DNA from 3 places in the Chryseomicrobium palamuruense genome. Region 2 is predicted to be linked to each of the others. Evidence: riboswitches for the same ligand, from Rfam matches in the RefSeq annotation. Region 2 holds a riboswitch; each other region holds the start of a gene.
What was found. A riboswitch is a leader RNA that binds a small molecule or an ion and turns the genes downstream of it on or off. The one in region 2 is predicted to bind thiamine pyrophosphate.

Region 1: another riboswitch for thiamine pyrophosphate. It lies ahead of ACFO0S_RS01745 (YkoF family thiamine/hydroxymethylpyrimidine-binding protein); the one in region 2 lies ahead of thiT (energy-coupled thiamine transporter ThiT).
Region 3: another riboswitch for thiamine pyrophosphate. It lies ahead of tenA (thiaminase II); the one in region 2 lies ahead of thiT (energy-coupled thiamine transporter ThiT).

The regions. Positions count from the first base shown of each region.
Region 1 covers NZ_JBHSEF010000009.1:71,118-75,297, forward strand. The annotation lists gene ACFO0S_RS01730 (energy-coupling factor transporter transmembrane component T family protein) at 1-674, opposite strand, end outside; gene ACFO0S_RS01735 (ABC transporter ATP-binding protein) at 637-2,100, opposite strand; gene ACFO0S_RS01740 (ECF transporter S component) at 2,024-2,602, opposite strand; gene ACFO0S_RS01745 (YkoF family thiamine/hydroxymethylpyrimidine-binding protein) at 2,592-3,185, opposite strand; TPP riboswitch at 3,267-3,372, opposite strand; gene ACFO0S_RS01750 (phosphotransferase enzyme family protein) at 3,499-4,180, shown strand, end outside.
Region 2 covers NZ_JBHSEF010000024.1:39,926-44,105, forward strand. The annotation lists gene map (type I methionyl aminopeptidase) at 1-580, opposite strand, end outside; gene thiT (energy-coupled thiamine transporter ThiT) at 628-1,209, opposite strand; TPP riboswitch at 1,306-1,398, opposite strand; gene ACFO0S_RS11670 (M20 family metallopeptidase) at 1,473-2,576, shown strand; gene ACFO0S_RS11675 (hypothetical protein) at 2,613-2,717, shown strand; gene ACFO0S_RS11680 (SGNH/GDSL hydrolase family protein) at 2,758-3,624, opposite strand; gene ACFO0S_RS11685 (aminopeptidase) at 3,641-4,180, opposite strand, start outside.
Region 3 covers NZ_JBHSEF010000009.1:102,451-106,630, reverse strand. The annotation lists gene thiE (thiamine phosphate synthase) at 1-118, opposite strand, end outside; gene thiD (bifunctional hydroxymethylpyrimidine kinase/phosphomethylpyrimidine kinase) at 75-944, opposite strand; gene thiM (hydroxyethylthiazole kinase) at 934-1,689, opposite strand; gene tenA (thiaminase II) at 1,670-2,362, opposite strand; TPP riboswitch at 2,447-2,548, opposite strand; gene ACFO0S_RS01950 (VOC family protein) at 2,909-3,292, opposite strand; gene ACFO0S_RS01945 (helix-turn-helix transcriptional regulator) at 3,858-4,058, opposite strand; gene ACFO0S_RS01940 (hypothetical protein) at 4,059-4,180, opposite strand, start outside.

The DNA of each region.
Region 1 (4,180 bases), on a different contig from region 2:
AAAACAACAAGAAGAAACAGGGTAAGGTAAATATCTAAACGACGAAATGGTACTTGATGAAAATAAGTCCGCTCCCGTGTACCTGTGAATCCACGGGCTTCCATAGCAAAAGCCGTGCGTTCGGCTTTTCGTACCGCGCCGGCGAGAAGAGGAATGGCAACCGTCCGCAAAGAAAGTAAGCGACTAATCGCACTTTGATGGGTGCCCCCTTGACGCATACGTTGCACTTGGCGAATCTGAATAAATTCCTCTTTTAGAACCGGTAAAAACTGATAGCCGACGAGTAAACTATAAGCAAGCTTCGGAGACAGCCTTAGGTGCTGCATCAAACTCATGATAAAGAGCATCGGTGATGTGGTTAAGACAAACAACAGAGATAGGGAAGAGAACGCCAGCACCCGGAAACTTAGAGAAAAGGCTGTCGCTAGACGGTCCTCACTTGTCCCAAAGGCATACGTCGTCCAGAAATAGCCAATAGCCCCGATAGCAAACGGCAGCATGAGCAAGAACCACCGCTTCCAAGAGATGCGTGCGAATAGAAGTTGCAAAATCAGCACAGCAATAAATACATAAAGCGGTGTCCACGGGTCAAAGTAGAAAGCGAGTGCAAAAATGACGACAAATGTGACGAGCATTTTAACGGACGGATTCATACGATGTAGCCAGGTTTGCATCTGTGTCACTTCCTTTCGGAGCCAGTAATCGGTAGGCTTCAAGTATGTCAGGAGATGAAAATACCTTGTCCGGACAAAACGGTCCTTGAACTTCACCGTTCTTCATCAACAACAGATGGTTCGCAATACGACTAGCAAATGCCATATCATGTGTGACGACGAGGAGTGCATTTCCTTCAGCGGCCACCACTTTGAGGGCATATTCCAATTGAGAGAGCGCAAAGGAGTCTTGCCCGGCTGTCGGTTCATCCAGAAGAAGAACCGGGTGACCATCATTGAGCATAGCGGCAACGGCTGTCCGGCGTTTCTGTCCCTGGCTAACGGCGAAAGGGTTCGCATCCGCTACCGACTCAAGTTGCAACAGCGCAAGAAGAGAGTCGGTGTTCTTTCCCCCGCCAAACTGTACTTCTCCACGAACCGAAGGGGTAAGGAATAAGAATTCAGGCGATTGCGGTACATAGCCGATGGCATCCATCGAACGGCTACCGCTAGATCGAATAATTCCGGCGAGTGCTTTTAGCAAGGTCGATTTCCCGCTGCCGTTAGGACCAGCAAGTACAGTGATTTCCCCACCCACTAAGTGAATTTCTGCTTCTTTTACAATCGGGAGAGCCGCTAATCTAGCTGTATATTCAAAACGAGTTGTTATAGGTTTAGGTCTATACGATTCTCTACTCTTTTCTGACGAATGGATACTCGACAGTTCATACACCACATCAAAAAAGTCTCCCCAAACGTCTGCTTGATGATCAATCACAAGAACGGTCCAGCCGTTTCGCTTTTGAAGATCCCCAAACCATTCTACATAGTCTCTCGCCGTGACGGGGTCTAAATGCGCGAGTGGTTCATCAAGCAAGAAAATGGAAGGTTTCATCAGAAGAGCACAGGCTGTCGCGACCCGTTGTTTTTCTCCACCAGATAGAGTTTGAATGACACGGTTCCGAAAGGCAGTAAGTCCTGTTTCTTCTAGTACTCGTGTAATTTCTCCATCCATCTCGTCTCGTGGCACACTTCGGTTCTCGAGTGTGAACGCGAGTTCTTCTTCTACAGTCGGCATACAAAACTGGCTGTCCGGATCTTGAAAAACCGTGGCAATTTGCTGACTGACTTGTCCTGGAAGAAACGATGCGTATGGTTCACCAAACAGCGTGCGTTCTCCGGAAACAATACCATCACAAACATCTGGGTACAGCCCGTTGACTAAATAAAACAACGTCGACTTGCCGCAACCACTTGGCCCTTTAATCAGCCACTTCTCCCCAGCATGGATGGTGAAAGAGATCTGGTCGAGAATTTGTTTCTCTTCCTCTTCCGGATACGCAAAGGTAACGTTCTGAAAAACAATGGCTTCACGCACGCGCATCACGTTTCTGACGCGCAATCGCATAGCCGCGTAATGAACCTGTTGCGTATAGTCCGTTGACAATTAAGTGGCCTCCGTAGCCGGCGATGACAGCTCCGCTTAAGATACGTATGCCAAGCATCAACAGGACGTACCAAGGGGATAAGGCTGCAAATCCACCGAGTAAGTAACCATAAACAAAACTGAAAATCGCAGCAAGGACCCCTGCCAAGATATAAACAGGTAAGTCAAACCGGCGATAGCGTGTGGCAGCAAATGCTGCTTCCGCCCCGAGGCCTTGCACAAGACCTACCAGAATCAAACGAGGACCAAGAGCGTTCCCAATCAATACTTCAATGGTAGCCGCCATTACTTCCGAAATCAACGCAGCACCAGGTTTACGTATGATAGCCATGGCAACAATGGAGACGAGGAACCATACCCCGAAAATCCATTCATACGCAATCGGACCAATGAGACTGGACCAGATATTGCCGATGTGTACGAAAACAAGGTAGATGATTCCGAAAACGACAGCAAGTAAGGACATCAAGACGACTTCTTTCAATTTCCATTTAGCGAGCATGTTCAGCACCTCCGTGAGAAGGGCTGTGAATGCTCATATTGATAGTCATTACAACATGAGGATGCTCCCCAATCTGTGCTTCTGCAAACGTTTCTTCGTAAAAAGAGAATACGTCTTTGAGAGACCCATGGATTCCGGTCGCATAGTGCATCGATTCGTTATAGACACCGCGCTCTTTCGCACGGTTGATCTCGCGATAAATGGTTTCCATGTAGTCGCTCTGGTTCAGGGGATAGAGAGAGAACTGGCTCGAAACGTAAGGTCCTTCTGGAATTTCGTTCTTCACAGCATCTTCAATTCCCATATAGGAATCCCCTGCCGTATCACCCGGACAGCCGACCGAAAACGTCGCATTCATCGCCATGTGTTTGCCGTGGGATGCCGCTTTTTCTGTAAGAGCGGTTAAGGCATTAAAGACATGCGGGCCTTCTCCTCGAATGACGGTCGAGACGTCATCGGTGTGGCGCCAGACTGTGGAAAGATCCACTTCCGCCAGAGCACCTTGAATAATTGAGATAAATTCTGAATCCATCGGATGAAGCGAGAAACGACAACCGATGATTTTACTTGTTCCACATTGCATGGGAACGCCTCCTTTGAGAAAAATGGGAAAAAGAAAAGCTACATCCGCGAAAGATGTAGCCACTGCTTCCCATAAAACAAAGAAAGAGTCACTACACTTCCTCACGCAGGTATTATCCTGATCGAGTCATAAGGGATCGGAGCTCACGCTCGCATCTCAGCCAATTTGGGCACCCCTAGTGCAGGTTTCGGTATGTAGTTCTTTTTCGCCCTCATCATAGCAGACTAAAAAATGTTTCGCAAGTAGGGAAGGAAAAAGAAGGAATGGTTCGTTTGTAAACCGAAGTAGGTAATAGGAAAGTGAGGAATGTGAAATGGAACAATGGATTGATGAAATGTTTACAACTGAACGACTTGAAAAGGCGGCTCATTTATTTGGGGCAGATGCCACGGATGCCATTAAACGAGGCGACTTTGAGAATTACGTATACGAGGTGAAAAAAGACGGAAAACCATACATGTTGCGATTAACGCACACGTCACACCGTTCAAAGGACCAAGTGATTGCAGAACTCGAATGGGTCAATGATTTACATGCACGTGGGCTCCATGTTTCTATGAATCATTTAAGTCTAAACGGGGAGCTTGTAGAAGAGTTAGTACTTGAAGACGGTAGTTTTTTAGCGTGTCTCTTTGATAAAGCACCTGGCGTATCTGCATATGAAATGAAGGACTCGTTTACAAATGAACATATACGTGAGTGGGGACGGGTAACAGCTCAGTTTCATGAAGCGGCAAGTTCGTATCAAGTGAAGAAAGGTTCTCGTCCGCATTGGTATGAAGACGATTTGATTAGTATCGAGGACTGGATCGATTCAGCAAAAGATGCAGAAATCATTCAACTGAATAAGAAAATTGTGGAAGAGATTCGCAACTTACCTACAACCCCCGACGTCTATGGAATCATCCACTCCGATATACATCAGGGCAATTTCTTTATTGACGAGAAGACCCTTCATGTCTTTGATTTTGATGACACGATGTTTTTCCACTACA
Region 2 (4,180 bases):
CTTTTAAGATGGTTGGCTCCCATGCATCATAGTAATTTAAAATATGTTGCGGAGCTTCATGTAAAGAACGACCGACTCCATGGCCTGTCAGATTCATAATCACCGTTAATCCATTTGCCTTTGCTTCTCGTTCAACAGCCTTCCCGATCTGGTTGAGTTTTGCACCAGCTTTCACCTTTAACATCGCACGGTCAAACGCTTGCTGGGCGACATCAATCAGCTTTTGCTTTTCTTCATCTGCTTGACCAATCACAAAAGATACACCCGTGTCCGCATAAAACCCATCACATATTCCAGAGACATCAATATTGACCAAGTCGCCATCTCTTAGAATCTTCTCACCAGGAATACCATGCGCTACTTCTTCGTTAACACTGATACACGTGTGGCCAGGAAAGTCGTATTCAGCGATAGGTGCTGATACAGCGCCCTTCTCTTCAAAAAGGCGTGCCCCAATTAGATCGAGTTCCTTTGTCGTCATACCAGGTGCTGCTGCATCCTTCATTGTATCTCGAATTTCAGCAACGACTCGGCTGATTTTCTTTAACCCTTCAAGCTCTTCATTTGTTTGTATTATCATCGATTCTGACCCTTTCTTCTGTTCACTACATGCTATCATAGCACATTTTACGAAGTTTTAGGCAGAACTAGACGTGGTGCTTTTAAGAACAATACGGTACAGATGATGGTCGCAAATACAAAGACCAGACTCATATATGTAGCGTTATAAATGAGAGAATACAATACGACATTCTGATCCCCTGCAAACTCTCCGAAGAAGAAAATCCCGCTTAATACGTGAACAATATAGCGGAGAAGGGATGCAATTGCTGCTCCAGCAATGACAGCAAGTGCCATTTGTTTTTTATTCGCTTTTTCAAAAGCTTGAATGAATGTCGGACGGAAGATTCCAGCAAACCCAGCGACCATAAATGCCAGGAAGTAATCCATAAACACTTGAATTAATACGATTTCAAAACTTAAAGGCGCTGCATAAAAACGTCCTGTGACTACTTGTAAAACTCCGATCAATAGCCCGGTTATCAGACCCGCAACTACACCTCGGCGAAACGCAATAATGATGACAGGCACAAGGACAAATGTAACACTTCCTCCTTGTGGCATGCTAAACCCGATTAAATCTAGTACGTATCCTAGTGCTGCTAATAAAGCAATCTCCACTAATAGTATAACGCGATTATTTCTCATTATTTCTCCATTTCCTGTTACCTTTTGCTATGACGAGGGTAAAGAGCAAAAGAACATAAAAAAATGACCTCTGGACAGAGCCAGACGTCAGTTAACATCGGTTTCTATCCACATCCCTACGCAAGCATGAACTTCCAGGTTCAAAGGGTACTCTCTCAGCCGCGATGTGCGACGCCCCTTGTGGTAACAATTCTATTAAGTTGCTATCATTTTACTGTATCATTGATGATTAAGCAACATATTATTTTGAAAGGAAGATGTAGATGATTGATTTACTTCGCAGCCTTATTCGGATTGAAAGTGACACAAAAGAAGGAGCGAATCATGCCCTTGATTTTTCGGCAAATTGGTTAGAAGACCGTGGAGTCACTGTAAATGTACTTGAAAATGAAGGTCATAAAATGCTTGTTGCGGAAGTGGGCCAAGGAAAGGAAACGCTCATTTGGAATGGGCATCTGGATATTGTACCAGGTAAAAAAGAACAATTTGACCCCTATATTGAAGGTGATAAAGTATATGGCCGAGGGTCTGCCGATATGAAAGGTGGCTGCGCAGCAATGATGGAAGCGTTTGTGGGCATTACGAAACATGCGGACCGTCTCACTAAAAAAGTGCAGTTGCATCTTGTAACGGATGAAGAAACAGGGGGTTCGAAGACGTCCAAATACCTTGTAGAACAAGGGTATACAGGGGACTTCGTTATTTGTGGAGAACCGACATTCTTAAAAATCGGATTACAAGCAAAAGGCATCTCTCAGTTTTTCATTACGTTCCATGGGAAAGGTGCGCACGGTTCTAGACCGTGGGAAGGCGATAATGCCATCCTTCAATCCCATAAATTCCACGAACTTTTGATTCAGCAAGAATGGACAAAAGTAAGTAGCGACTATTATGATCATCCGTCTATCAACCTGGCCAGAATCTCAGGCGGTGATCGGTTTAATATGGTTCCCGACACATGTGAAGTTGGCTACGATATTCGCTTTGTTCCAGGCCAGAGCGTCGAATTTGTTGAACAACAATTGACAAATCTATTAAAAGAGCACTTCCCAACAGCTGAGATTCGTAGAAGAGGCATCTCTCCTGCGGTGACAACGTCGGACCAAGACCCTCGTATTCTACAACTCCTTGATATTATGAAAGATGAAACTATGCTTATGGGTCAACATGGCTCTGCCGATACACGGCATTATGCCGTTACAGGGGCTGGGGCCATCGAATTTGGTCCTGCAGGAGGAGACTGGCATGGTCCTACAGAATTTGTTTCCATTTCATCTATGGAAAGGTATCGAGATATTTTGATGGAATTTGCGTTCTACACGGAGGTACCCAAAGAGGTTTACAAAAACGCTAACGAGGGTATTTAATTACTAATCTAAATAAGAACTGCGGGGAGATAACGTATGAGAAAATCTAGCTTATTAAAATCAGCTATTAAGTGGGCACCTGTCGTGTACCCCATCGTTAAAAAGTTTCTAAATTCACGTAAAGCAACTAAACGCCATTAATCAGTAGAAAACCCAACGACTGCGTCGTTGGGTTTCTCTGTTATGCGAGAGGAAGAATTCGTGCAAGCGCTAGACCAATTTTCTGATAAGAAGCTTGTTCATCCGATGCTTCCCTTTGTATCTGCCGCTGCTGTAGAATTTCTTCAAAACTAATTGGATGAGGAACTGGCATTTCATATAGTTCAATTACTGAAGGATGTGGAAGCTTTGAGAGAACTGCATTCGCCATTTGACGATATCCTTCTTGTACAGGATGTACATCGGCAGGGTTCGGTACATATTGTTGTAACGCTTGATTCATCATTGCTTCTACGGAAACGAACGTCGCCCCGTATGTTTCAGCAGTTCTTTTCAGGACTTCATTTAGTCGGTCCAATTCTTTTGCGGTTCCTTGTTTTTGAGATTCCGCTACATGCGGGTAAGCAAAATAGTAGCCTACTACATAAATGGTCGCATTCGGTGCGACATTTTGTAGCTCGCTCAGTAGCTTCACAAGTGATTTGCGCGCTTCGTTCAAAGCTAAATCAGCTGTTCGCTGTTGATATGAAAGTGTACCTTGCTCTGGATTGGATGCGACTACCCTTAATAAATCATTCGCACCTGCAGAAATCGTAATGAGTGAACTTTGGTTTAAGAGTTCTTTTGCTTCGTCCGATTGAATGGATTGATACACTTGCTCTGCCGTATACCCTGGAAAAGCTAAGTCTTTTGAAAACAAAGCAAGGTTTCCGCTCCGTGCAAGTTCAGCTGCAATCAAATCTGTATATCCTTGGTCGATTTGCTGATAAGGTGTTTGTCCCGCTGCAAGGGAATCGCCCAATGCCACATACACTTCTCTCGCGGCAGCCTGTACTGGAAGACCGATGACAAACAGTAAAATGATGATCCCCTGTATACCTTTTCTCATCTGGCCAACCTCCTTATTATTCTATAGCGTTCGCCCAGTTTCCATTTCGGAAGATGGCTTCTTTTGTGCCGTCTTTTCCAATTCCATCGATGGTCATATCTACTGTACCGATCATGAAATCTTCATGAATCAACGATACATTGACATCTGCTGCGATCAGCTCTTCTTCGCTCATTTGTTTACCACCAGATAATGTAGTTGGATACGCTTCGCCTAGTGCAAAATGGTTCGAAGCATTTTCATCAAACAAAGTGTTGTAGAAAATAATGTCCGCATTCGAAATCGGTGAATCAAATGGAACGAGCGCGATTTCTCCAATGCGTGTAGCACCTTCATCCGTCGCAATCAGTTCTTTCAATAAATCTTCCCCATGTTCTGCCGTTACGTTGACAATCTTTCCTTCTTCAAAATGCAAAGTGAATCCATCAATTCGATTCCCCTGATAAATAAATGGCTTTGAATTCGTTACATAGCCACTTACATTCGTGCGACTCGGTGCTGTATACACTTCTTCTGTCGGCATATTGGCAATAAATGCAACACCGCGATCACTTAC
Region 3 (4,180 bases), on a different contig from region 2:
CTCGCAACTGGAAATGGGTAATGCCGGATTGCAACGCCTCTTCTAAAACATCAAGAGGTTCTTCATTCTCTACATCATTTGTTCCCATGATAAAATAAATCGACGGTCTCGTGATCACAACGGACATCCTCCTTTATCCCATGATGTCTGTATGCCGCATGATAAGTGGGACCATGCCCATGACCAAGGGGAATCGCATGTTCAATTGCAGCTTGGATAAACCGTTTGGCAGTCATCAACGCCTCTTCCATTTCTCTTCCTTTAGCTAGTTCCGCTGCGAGCACAGCACTGTACGTACAGCCTGTGCCATGTGTATTCGTCGTCTCGAGTCGACGTGAACGTAAACGTATGAGGGAGCCTGTCTGATCCATATAGATATCTTCTGCTATCTCACTTCTACCATGCCCCCCTTTGATGAGCACCGAATGAGAACCCATCGACAATATTTTTTCAGATGCTCGTATGATATCTGTATCCTTGTCGATTTTTAATTCCGTCAAGTGTTCGGCCTCTGGAATGTTCGGTGTCACAATTCGAGCGAGGGGAAGTAGTTGTGACTTTATGGTTTCGATTGCCTCGTGCTCTAACAAGATGTGTCCAGTCGTAGAGACCATGACAGGATCCACCACTAGATTTTCCCAACTGAACTTTTTAATTGCATCTACGACAAGAGCGATCGTGCTTACATCAAAGAGCATCCCTGTCTTCAATGCGGAAATCTTAAAGTCTTCCCCGATTGAATCGAGTTGTTGCTCGATGGCCTTAGTCTCTAAAGGAAAAACGCCTTGCACACCGGTAGTATTCTGGGCCGTCACAGCTGTAATAACACTTGTGCCAAACACATCTCGTTCTTGAAAGGACTTGATGTCTGCTTGAATGCCAGCTCCTCCACCTGAGTCAGAACCAGCGATCGTCAAGACACAGGGCAACACCTTAGAAGTCATACTGCCACCTTCTTTCACTCAGTTGGTCGAGAAACGCTCTCGCGAATGCACCGGCTGATTCAGACACTTTCGCAGCCTCTTCTCCGGCGCTTCCATATTCAGAAAGTGCCTCAGCCAAGAGTCGCACCTGATCCTTTTGCAACAAAGTTAGATGTGCTCCTAAGACGCTACTCAACAGGCACCCCGTGCCGGTCACATGGGTCATTGAAATGTGTCCATTCGTAACTGTCTTGAGATCATTACCATCAGTTACAATATCTACTTCTCCTGTCACTACCACCAATGTCTTCCTCTGCTTGGCTAGGGCCATGGCTACTTCTTTTCGGTCCATCTCACCTTCACCGGCATCTACGCCCTTAGCGTGCCAATCTTTTTGCATAAGTGTTGCCAGTTCTCCTGTATTGCAACGAATCAGGTCGACCTTGACGACGTCTAATAGCTTTTTAATGGCATCAAGGCGATAACGAGTAGCACCTACTCCTACAGGATCGAGCACTACTGGAATTCCTTTTTGGTTCGCTGCCTTTCCGGCAACTAACATGCTTTCTAGCGTTCGATTATTCAAGGTGCCGATGTTCAAAGAAAGAACGTCTGAGATAGAGACCAGTTCAGACACTTCCTCCTCTTCGTCTCCCATGATTGGAGAAGCTCCGATTGCTAATAAACCATTGGCTTGGAAGTTAGCCACAACCTGATTGGTGATACAATGGACGACCGGAGATTTTTCACGAAGGGACACTTGCATCTAAGACCCCACCTTCCACATCCCACGTCTGCTGATCCCATGCCTGTTGCCAAAAAGTCCACTCGTAGTAACTGCTGATTCGAAACAGTTCCTTCAGTCTATTTTTCTGTTCTTCGGTTTTTCCATCAGCCAGTTCATCCATGCGGTCAATCTGTTCGTTGACGAGTGCAGCGAACCACTCAGAGTTATAGGTTTCTAGCCACTTCTGATAGATCGGGTCTTCAGGCTTTGCCTCACTGAAACGTGTGCCGATCTCATAGTACAGCCAATAACAAGGGAGGAGAGCGGCGAGTATATCCGCAATATCTCCCTGTGCGGCATAATATAAATGGGTGATATAGCCATAAGCTGAAGGTGACGGTTTAAAATCCTTTACTTCCTGTTCAGTAATCCCAAGTTCTTGAACGAACGTCTGATGTAACTGCAACTCAGCCACGCACGTCTGCTCCGCATGATGGGCGAAAGCTTGTGTCATCTTCAAATCGGTCGCTTTAGATGCAGCAATTGCCTGTACCTTCGCAAAGTGCGAGAGGTAATACGCGTCCTGCAGTACATAAAACTTGAAAACCTCTTTTGGCAACGTCCCATCAGCCAGTCCCTTGACGAACGGGTGATGAAAACTGCTCTCCCATAATTTCTCGTTCTCTTTCCGCATCTCTTTACTAATACCCATGAACATTCCCCTTTCTTGAGTACAAAAAAACCGCCCCCTGAATGTAGGGGGCGGCGAAGAACCAATGTAGATAGAATATGATTCGGTTCAGTTCGCACACTTCCCTACGCTGGTATGATCCAGATCAGGTTCAAAGGGTCCGGACCAATGTCCGTCTCAGCCTAAAAGGCTCCCCTAGTGATTACGGTATTTTGTTTTACAGGCTTACTATAACAAAGTGACTTTTATATGTAAAGACAGACCCCTATGTGGTGTCAACCTAACAGTTCGTTAATCCCCCGTATTCATGTTTATTTTGATAATCCTGAAAATGTACTGGTCGAGCGAATTTAGCATGCCAATAGGAGCACATCTATCATGCGTGGTAGCATGTCGGATTTTTCAGATGTACTAAAAAACAACGTAACGCCGAGGTGCCAACTAATGAAGAAGCCGACGTTTTATTTCGCGTGACGAATGAGAATGAAGTCGATGATGTGATTGAAAAGATAGTGAGAATGGCAGAGTAGCAAAAAAGCCATGGCTCCATAACCATGGCTTCCCTTCTTAGTTATTACAAATCATCAGTACATTCCCGTCCGGATCATGAAAATTAAAATACGCAAAACTCCCGATACGTTCAATTTCTTTTACGATGGTAATCCCTTTAGCTTTCACAAACTCGTAAGCTTCATCAATGTCTTTCACGTAGAAGTTGAAAAGAACATGATGTGAGGGGCGTAATTCAAACCCAGGATCAAACGTGTGATCATCTAGAGTCAGGCCAGTTTCTGAAGTCACTGGGATATTGTAGACAGGTGAGACGACCTCGTCTTGGTTTACCTCAATTCCGAGCAAGTCACAGTACCAGTGAACGGATTCCTTGAGGTTGCTTACATGAATAAAAACATTATTTATTTTACATGCAATGGGTGAGGTAAGTGTATTCATACATCTTCCACCTTTCGTTTGGGTCTCTAGTTCTATTCGACAGAAGATGGGGAATTCCTTTTTCATGATGCCTCCAGAGCGGGATTCAAACAACTCCGGTTTGCTGTATTTCGAAAACAAATTGGTACGGCATAAGGTATTCTTCATAATAATCACTTAAGAGTTTTATACTAATTTCATTTATACGTGGATTACGATTACATTTATACAGTTCGGCACAGGTTAAAACCATGATTATTCCTCATTTTTTGTACAAGAAAAGCCGCGATTTTAAAAATCGCGGCTTTATCTTGTAGCTTTATTTTTCGTCTCATATTTAGTGTCTCCGACGCAGAGAGTCCGAGAGCTACAACCCGAACGACTATAAAGTCCTAATACTATTTTATGATTATTCAATCTAAATTAAACCGCAGTTTTGATTTCGTCTCATATTTAGTGTCTCCGACGCGGAGAATTCGGTAACTGCGTCCCGAATGGATATACAATCATCCCATTCTTTCTTCGTTTAATATACCACAAATTGTAGGGTTTTTCAATTAATCCATAAAGAATGTTCATATACTATTTAACTATTATCACCACTGATAAATAGGTTATCCACAGTCGTCTCTAGCACCTTCGCCATATCAAATGCCAGTTGCAAGGTTGGATCATACTTATCATTTTCAATAGCATTGATGGTCTGTCTGGAGACCTTACAGCGCTTGGCTAATTCGTCTTGGGACAGTTTGGCTGATTTCCGGAGGTCACGAATGTTATTTTTCATTTAGCCACCGTACTTGTTCCGGTAGACGAGTATGGTAAGTAGATAGATGATGGAGATGACTGTTAAAAACATCAGTGGCGAAATTCCATCGCCTATCGATGTCGAGTTTCCCTGTACAGTAA